One region of the Priestia megaterium genome, then DNA from elsewhere that is predicted to be linked to it. Evidence: a T-box and tRNA genes for the amino acid it is inferred to sense, from the RefSeq annotation. Region 1 holds a T-box; the other regions hold tRNA genes.
What was found. A T-box is a leader RNA that pairs with one kind of tRNA and senses whether it is charged. The one in region 1 lies ahead of ileS (isoleucine--tRNA ligase), so its partner is inferred to be a tRNA-Ile.

Region 1 (3,173 bases):
AGATATCAAGCAGGTGATATAAATTAATTTTTGTGAATGATAGATTGCTGCGTCTATAATTAGGAAGTGATTTACATATTGTAATGTCAGTTAAAATACGTTCAAGAAGATATAGACGGAGGAAGAAAGATGCTACGAAAAAGCGGTGCGAAACGAATACAGACTTGGTTTTACGATGAAGATCCAAATGGGATTAAAGTATTTGAGGTGCCGAATACAACGATACAGGCTGTATTCATTCCCAGAAATAGTTTGAAAGATTTAAAGGGTGAAAGCGAAGTAGAAAAGCCCGGCATTTATTTTTTATTTGGAGAAGATAAAGAGGCATATATTGGAGAGGCAGAAGTGGGATATGAACGTTTAAGACAGCATGCTAGTCCATCAACAGGTAAAAGTTTTTGGGATGTGGCCGTGTTAATTGTCTCTAATGCTTCTCAAGATCAATTAGATAAAGTTGATGTAAAATACTTAGAACATATTTCTTATCTAGCAGCCATGCGCTCTGGTACATATGATATTAATCAAACCGTTCCCACAAAACCGTTTGTGCGTGAATTTAGACGAGACGACCTGACAGATATTTTTAATGTTATTAAAGTTTTACTTGGTGGGTTAGGCTTTTCCATTTTTGCGGATGCTTCAAATGGAATAGAATATGAAAGCGAAGCTGTACAGTCTGGTGACATACCAAAGATTGAAGCAGAGCAAGCGATAGAAGAGGTTGTTCAAGTTGAGACACATTTGTCAAAAGATATAAAATCAGTAATAGTAGAGGACGTTCTATATTGTAAGCGCCGAGATGCGTATGCGACCGGGAAATATGTTAGCGATGGATTTCTTGTCTATAAAGGAGCTTTGCTTGCGAGCGAACAACAGCTAGAAGGAGCTAAACTTAAAAGGCAGCAAGACCATATTAATACTTTTCTAGAAAACGGTGTACTAGAAATAAAAGATGGTAGATACATGCTGGTACAAGATCAAATTTTTTCTTCTATCTCAGCTGCGGCAGTGTTTGTGACACAGCGAAGAAGCAGTGGAACTTCTGAATGGAAAGATAAGAACGGGATAACAGCGCGTAATAAAATCGATCAAATGTTAAGTGCAGAAACAAAATAACTTAGATCTAAACCTTTGGATTTCAATAAGGATTTTAAAACATTGACATTCCCTTCCAAAGCGCATAAAATAACTACTAATAAAAGCACACAAATTCGTTGAAGAGAATCAGTACGCTGCAAGTTTGTTCCACAGAGAGCTGGTGATAGCTGAAAGCCAGTGTTCAAGCTGCAGGGGAATATCCTCTCTGAGAAGTCAAACTGAACGATAAGTAAGTTTGAACGGTAGTCTACCGTTAAAAAGAACGCGTATGATTGTACGTTGCTGAGTGCTATTGATGAACGGATCAATAGAAGCCAGGGTGGTACCGCGGTTAAAACCCGTCCCTAGTCATAGGGACGGGTTTCTTTGTGTGCTTTTAACTTTAAAAGGAGTGGTATCACATGAAAGAAGTGAATGTAAGGGAGTCTTCGCAAGAGCGCGAACAGCGTATCCAGCAGCAGTGGCAAAAAGGAAATGTGTTTCAGCAGTCGGTTCAAAATCGAGAAGGGCATCCTTCGTTTGTATTTTATGAAGGGCCTCCAACAGCCAACGGTTTGCCTCACGTGGGGCATGCGCTAGGCCGGACGATTAAAGACGTGGTGGCTCGTTATAAAACGATGACAGGGCATCAAGTGATCCGAAAAGCAGGCTGGGATACGCACGGACTGCCGGTAGAGCTCGGTGTCGAAAAGCAGCTCGGGATATCGGGGAAGCATGACATTGAAAAATACGGCGTAGAAGCTTTTATCAACAAGTGTAAGGAAAGTGTGTTTGTGTATGAAAAACAATGGCGCACGTTCACGGAGCAGCTTGGCTATTGGGTTGATATGGAAGACCCTTACATCACCTTAGAGAATTCCTACATTGAAAGCGTATGGAACGTGCTTGGCACGATTCATCACAAAGGACTTCTTTATAAAGGCCACCGCGTATCACCTTACTGCCCGAGCTGTCAAACGTCGCTAAGTTCGCATGAAGTAGCGCAAGGGTATAAAGATGTAAAAGATTTAACGGTAACGGTGAAATTTAAAGTGAAAAACCGCGATAATGAGTATTTTTTAGGGTGGACGACAACGCCTTGGACGCTTCCGTCAAACGTGGCGCTTGCGGTGCATGAAGAGATGAACTACGTTCGCGCTGAGCAAGGCGACAGCGTGTATATAGTGGCAGAAGCACTTGCAGACAAAGTGTTAAAAGGAGAGTATACGGTTTTATCTCATCATAAAGGAAATGAGTTAAAAGGGATGTCATATGAGCCGCCGTTTGATTTTGTGAAAGTGGAAAAAGGGCATGAAGTCGTAACGGCTGATTACGTAACGGATCAAAGCGGAACGGGTGTTGTTCATTTAGCACCTGCATATGGTGAAGATGATTACAGAGTCGTAAAAGAAAACGGCTTTTCGTTTGTGAACGTAGTGGATGAAAAAGGACAGTACACGTCTGAAGTGCCGCCTTTTCAAGGACGTTTCGTGAAAGACTGCGACGTTGATATCGTTCGTCATTTAGCAAATGAAGGCGTGCTGTATCATAAAGAAAAGCATGAGCACAGCTATCCGTTTTGCTGGCGATGCGACTCGCCGCTTCTTTATTACGCAAATGAAAGCTGGTTTATCCAAACGACGGCGTTGAAGGAACAGTTTTTGAAAAACAATGAAAGCGTGACGTGGTACCCGAATCATATCAAGCACGGTCGCTTTGGCAACTTTTTAGAAAATATGGTGGACTGGAACATCAGCAGAAAGCGCTACTGGGGAACGCCGCTGAACGTATGGGAATGCGGGGAATGTGCGCATCAAGTAGCTCCGAAAAGTATCAAAGAGCTTCAAAATCATGCGTCTCATTCCGTTGATGACAGCATTGAACTTCATAAGCCTTATGTAGATGACGTGCGGCTGACGTGTCCGGTCTGCAGCGGAGAAATGAAGCGAACGCCGGAAGTGATTGACGTTTGGTTTGACAGCGGATCGATGCCGTTTGCGCAGTATCACTATCCGTTTGAAAACAGCGAACTGTTTCAAAAGCAGTTCCCGGCAGACGTTATCGCAGAAGGAATTGATCAAACGCGCGGCTGGTTT
Region 2 (3,173 bases), 2.0 Mb from region 1:
CTCAGTTGGTAGAGCATCTGACTTTTAATCAGAGGGTCGAAGGTTCGAGTCCTTCATGGCTCACCATTTAATATTCACACGCGGGTGTGGCGGAATTGGCAGACGCGCTAGACTTAGGATCTAGTGTCTTACGACGTGGGGGTTCAAGTCCCTTCACCCGCATCTTTACTTAATTTCATATATGCGCGGAAGTAGTTCAGTGGTAGAACACCACCTTGCCAAGGTGGGGGTCGCGAGTTCGAACCTCGTCTTCCGCTCCACGTATATAAGTCCTGCCGGGGTGGTGGAATTGGCAGACACACAGGACTTAAAATCCTGCGGTAGGTGACTACCGTGCCGGTTCAAGTCCGGCCCTCGGCACCATTTTAATAAGCGCCCGTAGCTCAATTGGATAGAGCGTTTGACTACGGATCAAAAGGTTAGGGGTTCGACTCCTCTCGGGCGCGCCATAAACGGGAAGTAGCTCAGCTTGGTAGAGCACTTGGTTTGGGACCAAGGGGTCGCAGGTTCGAATCCTGTCTTCCCGACCATTTATGGGGCCTTAGCTCAGCTGGGAGAGCGCCTGCCTTGCACGCAGGAGGTCAGCGGTTCGATCCCGCTAGGCTCCACCAATGAAATTAAATAATTGTAACGAATAATATGGCGGTGTAGCTCAGCTGGCTAGAGCGTACGGTTCATACCCGTGAGGTCGTGGGTTCGACTCCCTCCGCCGCTACCATATAAGTTACATTTGTTATAAATATACGGAGGAATACCCAAGTCCGGCTGAAGGGATCGGTCTTGAAAACCGACAGGGGTGTTAAAGCCCGCGGGGGTTCGAATCCCTCTTCCTCCGCCATTTATTTATATCATATTCATATCATCGCGGGGTGGAGCAGTTCGGTAGCTCGTCGGGCTCATAACCCGAAGGTCGCAGGTTCAAATCCTGTCCCCGCAACCAAAGTGGTCCCGTGGTGTAGCGGTTAACATGCCTGCCTGTCACGCAGGAGATCGCGGGTTCGATTCCCGTCGGGACCGCCATTTTGTTTGGCTCGGTAGCTCAGTTGGTAGAGCAAAGGACTGAAAATCCTTGTGTCGGCGGTTCGATTCCGTCCCGAGCCACCATTTTAAGACGGCGATTGTGGCGAAGTGGTTAACGCACCGGATTGTGGTTCCGGCATTCGTGGGTTCGATTCCCATCAGTCGCCCCATCTTAAGTAACGCGGGTGTAGTTTAGTGGTAAAACCTCAGCCTTCCAAGCTGATGTCGTGAGTTCGATTCTCATCACCCGCTCCAAATAATGGGCCTATAGCTCAGCTGGTTAGAGCGCACGCCTGATAAGCGTGAGGTCGGTGGTTCGAGTCCACTTAGGCCCACCATATTCCACAGTAGCTCAGTGGTAGAGCTATCGGCTGTTAACCGATCGGTCGTAGGTTCGAGTCCTACCTGTGGAGCCATACGGAGAAGTACTCAAGTGGCTGAAGAGGCGCCCCTGCTAAGGGTGTAGGTCGTGTAAGCGGCGCGAGGGTTCAAATCCCTCCTTCTCCGCCAGTCGTTTTAAATTTAAATATGGCCCGTTGGTCAAGCGGTTAAGACACCGCCCTTTCACGGCGGTAACACGGGTTCGAATCCCGTACGGGTCATCTTAAAAAGGTTTGCATATATGCAAACCTTTTTTTTATTTGCGCTTTTTTAAAGATTAAGTAAACAGGAATAATAGTTAGGAATAATTACCATGAATTTTCAGAATAAAAAGTAAGTTTTAAGCAGGATTTTCCCTATATCATATGGAATTATTCATAAAGTAATAAAGTATGAAGAGTATGGAATAAAGAGTAATTTTAGAGAACATTTATTCTATTATATTTGTAGAAAAGGTTTATGTTTTTACTATAAAAGGGAATGAGTGGTAAGAAGCGTATATTATGTGCGTATATTATGTTTGAAGTTAAAGGGGTGGCAAAAGTGAATCTAGCGGTTCAGCCTACTGAATTTGATGTTCATTTGTATCACGAAGGAAACTTATTTCGCAGTTACTCTATTTTCGGTGCGCATCAGGTAACGGTAGAAGGAATTGAAGGCGTACGATTTTGCGTGTGGGCACCTCATGCAAAGGGTGTAAGCGTTGTAGGTGATTTTAATAAATGGAACGGTTTTCAACATTCAATGGTTAAAGTTAATGAAGAAGGTATTTGGATGACATTTATCCCTGAATTAGAACAAGGGACTATTTATAAATATGAAATCATCACACAAAGCAATCAAAAAAAATTAAAAGCAGATCCATACGCTTTCTTCAGTGAAGTGCGTCCAAACACTGCGTCTATTGTTTACTCATTGGATGGGTACAAATGGAACGACCAATATTGGCGTAGAAAGAAAAAACAGCAAAATATATATGAAAGACCACTGTGTATTTACGAGCTGCATGCAGGGTCTTGGAGGACTCATGAAGATGGCAGCCTTTATACATACAGTGAATTAGCACAGGAGCTTATTCCTTATATTGCTGAACAAGGTTTTACACATATTGAGTTATTACCAGTCATTGAGCATCCGCTCGACCGATCCTGGGGATATCAAGGAACTGGATACTATTCTGCTACCAGTCGATACGGTACACCCAAAGAGTTGATGAACTTTATAGATGAGTGTCATCAAAATAATATAGGCGTTCTTTTAGACTGGGTACCCGGGCATTTTTGTAAGGATGAACATGGTCTGTATATGTTCGATGGAGAACCTACTTATGAATACAAAAAAGAACCCGACCGTGAAAACTATGTTTGGGGAACAGCTAATTTCGATTTAGGCAAGCCTGAAGTACAAAGTTTTCTCATTTCGAACGCTTTGTTTTGGTTGGAGTACTTCCACATAGATGGATTTCGAGTAGATGCTGTAGCTAATATGCTTTATTGGCAAAATTCTTCTGGAAAAGCAGTAAATGATGGAGCTGTCAGCTTCTTAAAAAAATTGAATGAAGCTGTTTTTAAATCTGATGAAACGATATTAATGATGGCAGAAGATTCAACGGATTGGCCCCTTGTTACAGCACCTACGTATGAGGGCGGTTTAGGCTTTAATTATAAGTGGAACATGGGATGGATGAATGACGTTTTAACGTACATGGAAGCTGGCGTGGAAAGACGTCCCTATCTTCACGATAAAATGACCTTTTCACTAATGTATGCGTT
Region 3 (3,173 bases), 2.1 Mb from region 1:
TTTATACCCCCTAATGAATTTAAAATTCTATATTCATAAAAATATAAAACGCAGCAGTGAGAATATGTCTGTTTCATGATGAAGTAAATTAGCAGTTTGCCATAGTGTTAGTAAGAACGTAGATGAAATAAGTAAATAGTTGAAGGACATGTAGTAAGACTTTGCTGAGGTGAATATACGCTGATAAGTTTGACTGCTATCTTTTCAATCACAAATAACTATTACTCCCTATTGTTATAAAACAGTTTTTATTTTACATACGTTATTATATAACAGTACTTTCGAAAATGAAACCTCCTTTTAGAATTTTTTTCCTACTCGCAAGGAGGCTTTTCTATTAATACCTACGTATAAAAGGCTTCATATATCCTTTACTTTTTCTTATATCACTTATTCATTTCTTTCATACTTCTCAACAAATGAAATTCTTTCCAATATTGTTGGATGACCATATCGAAAAATTTTCACTAAATACGGCGGATTCACCTGGGACAGTCCTGATTTTGTTAAATCCTGAAATGTTTTAATAGCAGCTTGTTTATCTCCTGTTAAGTCCATGGCGTACGTGTCAGATTGAAGTTCATGATGACGCGACTGCATATTTGTTAAAGGACTTACAGCAAATGTGAGCACAGAAAAAATAAGTAGAATAAGCGGTAATGAATTTAAATCACTAAGAGAAGTGATTTTTAATGCTTTCCCCCATCTCTTAATCACAAAGCTAGCAAAATGTTTCGTTAGCCATAAACCTACAATCGATAAAACTAAGGCTGAAGCAATCCCTACATAAATATGTTTCTTCACATAGTGACCCATTTCGTGCGCCATGATAAACAAAATTTCACGTTCCGTCAATTTATTAAGAGTAGTATCCCATAACACAATTCTTGAATTAGAACCTATTCCCGTTACATATGCATTGAGAGAGTTCGTTTTTTCAGACATGTTTACTTCATATACATGCTTAGCAGGTATATGAGCTTCATCTGCTAAATGCAAAATTTTCGTCTCCAGCTCTTTATTCTTTAATGGATAAAAATCGTTATATAACGGATCGATAACCACTGGTTGAATAAACGTCAAAAATAGCGTAAATGGAATAGATACTAGCCACGCATACAGCCACCATCTTTTTGAAAACTTACGAATGAATGCATATAACACAGCAATCACTAAAAACATCGTGGCATAGTTCACCCAAAAATCTGTAAAAAGATCTTTCATCCATCCTTGGAAAGGTTGCGTCGTAATATGGTAAGCCGTTGAAAGCTTATAGCTAATCCAGTCCATAGGAAAAGAGTAGATCAGCAGCAGAACAGATAACCAAAATACATAAATAGCAGTTTGGAGAAGACTGAAACGACTGACGTCTTTAGACCACTTATTCACTTTCTTAGACACACCTAACACTAAAATTAAAATAAACCCTAACCACTCATATGGAATTCGGATAAAAAAGAGCGCATCTCTAATCTTTGAATATTTTTCGGTTAACATAAGTTCTCTTGCATTCATAAACGTAGCCGGATCCACGCTGGTACCTTTTAATGATTGTGGAATAGAGGTGTCACTTATATAAAATAAATACACCCATATACAAGCTGCATACACAAGAAAAACTCCGATGGACCACAAAACAATTTTTTTCACGCATTCCCCTCCTTTTGTACAAACAGTATTCTGTTATTACTATTGTAGGTTTTTTTTCGAAATTTAGAACAAGCGTTTAGAGATGTGCTATAGGAAATGCAAATTGTGAAGAGAAAATCATAGAAAAACGAAAAACAGAGTTTATTCTTTTGTCTAAACTCTGTTTACAAACAAAAAAAGCAGTTTGCATATGCAAACTGCTTTTGAGATGACCCGTACGGGATTCGAACCCGTGTTACCGCCGTGAAAGGGCGGTGTCTTAACCGCTTGACCAACGGGCCAGTATGGCTCCACAGGTAGGACTCGAACCTACGACCGATCGGTTAACAGCCGATAGCTCTACCACTGAGCTACTGTGGAATATGGTGGGCCTAAGTGGACTCGAACCACCGACCTCACGCTTATCAGGCGTGCGCTCTAACCAGCTGAGCTATAGGCCCATTATTTGGAGCGGGTGATGAGAATCGAACTCACGACATCAGCTTGGAAGGCTGAGGTTTTACCACTAAACTACACCCGCGTTACTTAAGATGGGGCGACTGATGGGAATCGAACCCACGAATGCCGGAACCACAATCCGGTGCGTTAACCACTTCGCCACAATCGCCGTCTTAAAATGGTGGCTCGGGACGGAATCGAACCGCCGACACAAGGATTTTCAGTCCTTTGCTCTACCAACTGAGCTACCGAGCCCCAAACAAAATGGCGGTCCCGACGGGAATCGAACCCGCGATCTCCTGCGTGACAGGCAGGCATGTTAACCGCTACACCACGGGACCACTTTGGTTGCGGGGACAGGATTTGAACCTGCGACCTTCGGGTTATGAGCCCGACGAGCTACCGAACTGCTCCACCCCGCGATGATATGAATATGATATAAATAAATGGCGGAGGAAGAGGGATTCGAACCCCCGCGGGCTTTAACACCCCTGTCGGTTTTCAAGACCGATCCCTTCAGCCGGACTTGGGTATTCCTCCGTATATTTATAACAAATGTAACTTATATGGTAGCGGCGGAGGGAGTCGAACCCACGACCTCACGGGTATGAACCGTACGCTCTAGCCAGCTGAGCTACACCGCCATATTATTCGTTACAATTATTTAATTTCATTGGTGGAGCCTAGCGGGATCGAACCGCTGACCTCCTGCGTGCAAGGCAGGCGCTCTCCCAGCTGAGCTAAGGCCCCATAAATGGTCGGGAAGACAGGATTCGAACCTGCGACCCCTTGGTCCCAAACCAAGTGCTCTACCAAGCTGAGCTACTTCCCGTTTATGGCGCGCCCGAGAGGAGTCGAACCCCTAACCTTTTGATCCGTAGTCAAACGCTCTATCCAATTGAGCTACGGGCGCTTTATATGGAGCGGAAGACGAGGTTCGAACTCGCGACCCCCACCTTGGCAAGGTGGTGTTCTACCACTGAACTACTTCCGCTTATTAAAATGAGCCATGAAGGACTCGAACCTTCGACCCTCTGATTAAAAGTCAGATGCTCTACCAACTGAGCTAATGGCTCTCTATGGCT

Region 2: it encodes a tRNA-Ile, which carries the amino acid that the T-box ahead of ileS (isoleucine--tRNA ligase) is inferred to sense. The anticodon was not compared.
Region 3: it encodes a tRNA-Ile, which carries the amino acid that the T-box ahead of ileS (isoleucine--tRNA ligase) is inferred to sense. The anticodon was not compared.

Annotation. Positions count from the first base shown of each region.
Region 1 covers NZ_CP023317.1:2,674,222-2,677,394, reverse strand. Annotated here, with positions in the region: gene CEQ83_RS13475 (phosphorothioated DNA-binding restriction endonuclease) at 1-27, shown strand, start outside; gene CEQ83_RS13470 (GIY-YIG nuclease family protein) at 130-1,116, shown strand; T-box leader at 1,206-1,447, shown strand; gene ileS (isoleucine--tRNA ligase) at 1,500-3,173, shown strand, end outside.
Region 2 covers NZ_CP023317.1:4,656,775-4,659,947, reverse strand. Annotated here, with positions in the region: tRNA gene CEQ83_RS23890 (tRNA-Lys) at 1-66, shown strand, start outside; tRNA gene CEQ83_RS23885 (tRNA-Leu) at 81-162, shown strand; tRNA gene CEQ83_RS23880 (tRNA-Gly) at 186-260, shown strand; tRNA gene CEQ83_RS23875 (tRNA-Leu) at 275-363, shown strand; tRNA gene CEQ83_RS23870 (tRNA-Arg) at 373-449, shown strand; tRNA gene CEQ83_RS23865 (tRNA-Pro) at 454-530, shown strand; tRNA gene CEQ83_RS23860 (tRNA-Ala) at 536-611, shown strand; tRNA gene CEQ83_RS23855 (tRNA-Met) at 642-718, shown strand; tRNA gene CEQ83_RS23850 (tRNA-Ser) at 746-838, shown strand; tRNA gene CEQ83_RS23845 (tRNA-Met) at 864-940, shown strand; tRNA gene CEQ83_RS23840 (tRNA-Asp) at 945-1,020, shown strand; tRNA gene CEQ83_RS23835 (tRNA-Phe) at 1,029-1,104, shown strand; tRNA gene CEQ83_RS23830 (tRNA-His) at 1,115-1,190, shown strand; tRNA gene CEQ83_RS23825 (tRNA-Gly) at 1,202-1,275, shown strand; tRNA gene CEQ83_RS23820 (tRNA-Ile) at 1,282-1,358, shown strand; tRNA gene CEQ83_RS23815 (tRNA-Asn) at 1,362-1,436, shown strand; tRNA gene CEQ83_RS23810 (tRNA-Ser) at 1,440-1,530, shown strand; tRNA gene CEQ83_RS23805 (tRNA-Glu) at 1,551-1,622, shown strand; gene glgB (1,4-alpha-glucan branching protein GlgB) at 1,918-3,173, shown strand, end outside.
Region 3 covers NZ_CP023317.1:591,204-594,376, reverse strand. Annotated here, with positions in the region: gene CEQ83_RS03200 (M48 family metallopeptidase) at 391-1,650, opposite strand; tRNA gene CEQ83_RS03195 (tRNA-Glu) at 1,860-1,931, opposite strand; tRNA gene CEQ83_RS03190 (tRNA-Asn) at 1,936-2,010, opposite strand; tRNA gene CEQ83_RS03185 (tRNA-Ile) at 2,014-2,090, opposite strand; tRNA gene CEQ83_RS03180 (tRNA-Gly) at 2,097-2,170, opposite strand; tRNA gene CEQ83_RS03175 (tRNA-His) at 2,182-2,257, opposite strand; tRNA gene CEQ83_RS03170 (tRNA-Phe) at 2,268-2,343, opposite strand; tRNA gene CEQ83_RS03165 (tRNA-Asp) at 2,354-2,429, opposite strand; tRNA gene CEQ83_RS03160 (tRNA-Met) at 2,434-2,510, opposite strand; tRNA gene CEQ83_RS03155 (tRNA-Ser) at 2,536-2,628, opposite strand; tRNA gene CEQ83_RS03150 (tRNA-Met) at 2,656-2,732, opposite strand; tRNA gene CEQ83_RS03145 (tRNA-Ala) at 2,763-2,838, opposite strand; tRNA gene CEQ83_RS03140 (tRNA-Pro) at 2,844-2,920, opposite strand; tRNA gene CEQ83_RS03135 (tRNA-Arg) at 2,925-3,001, opposite strand; tRNA gene CEQ83_RS03130 (tRNA-Gly) at 3,008-3,082, opposite strand; tRNA gene CEQ83_RS03125 (tRNA-Lys) at 3,092-3,164, opposite strand; tRNA gene CEQ83_RS03120 (tRNA-Gln) at 3,169-3,173, opposite strand, start outside.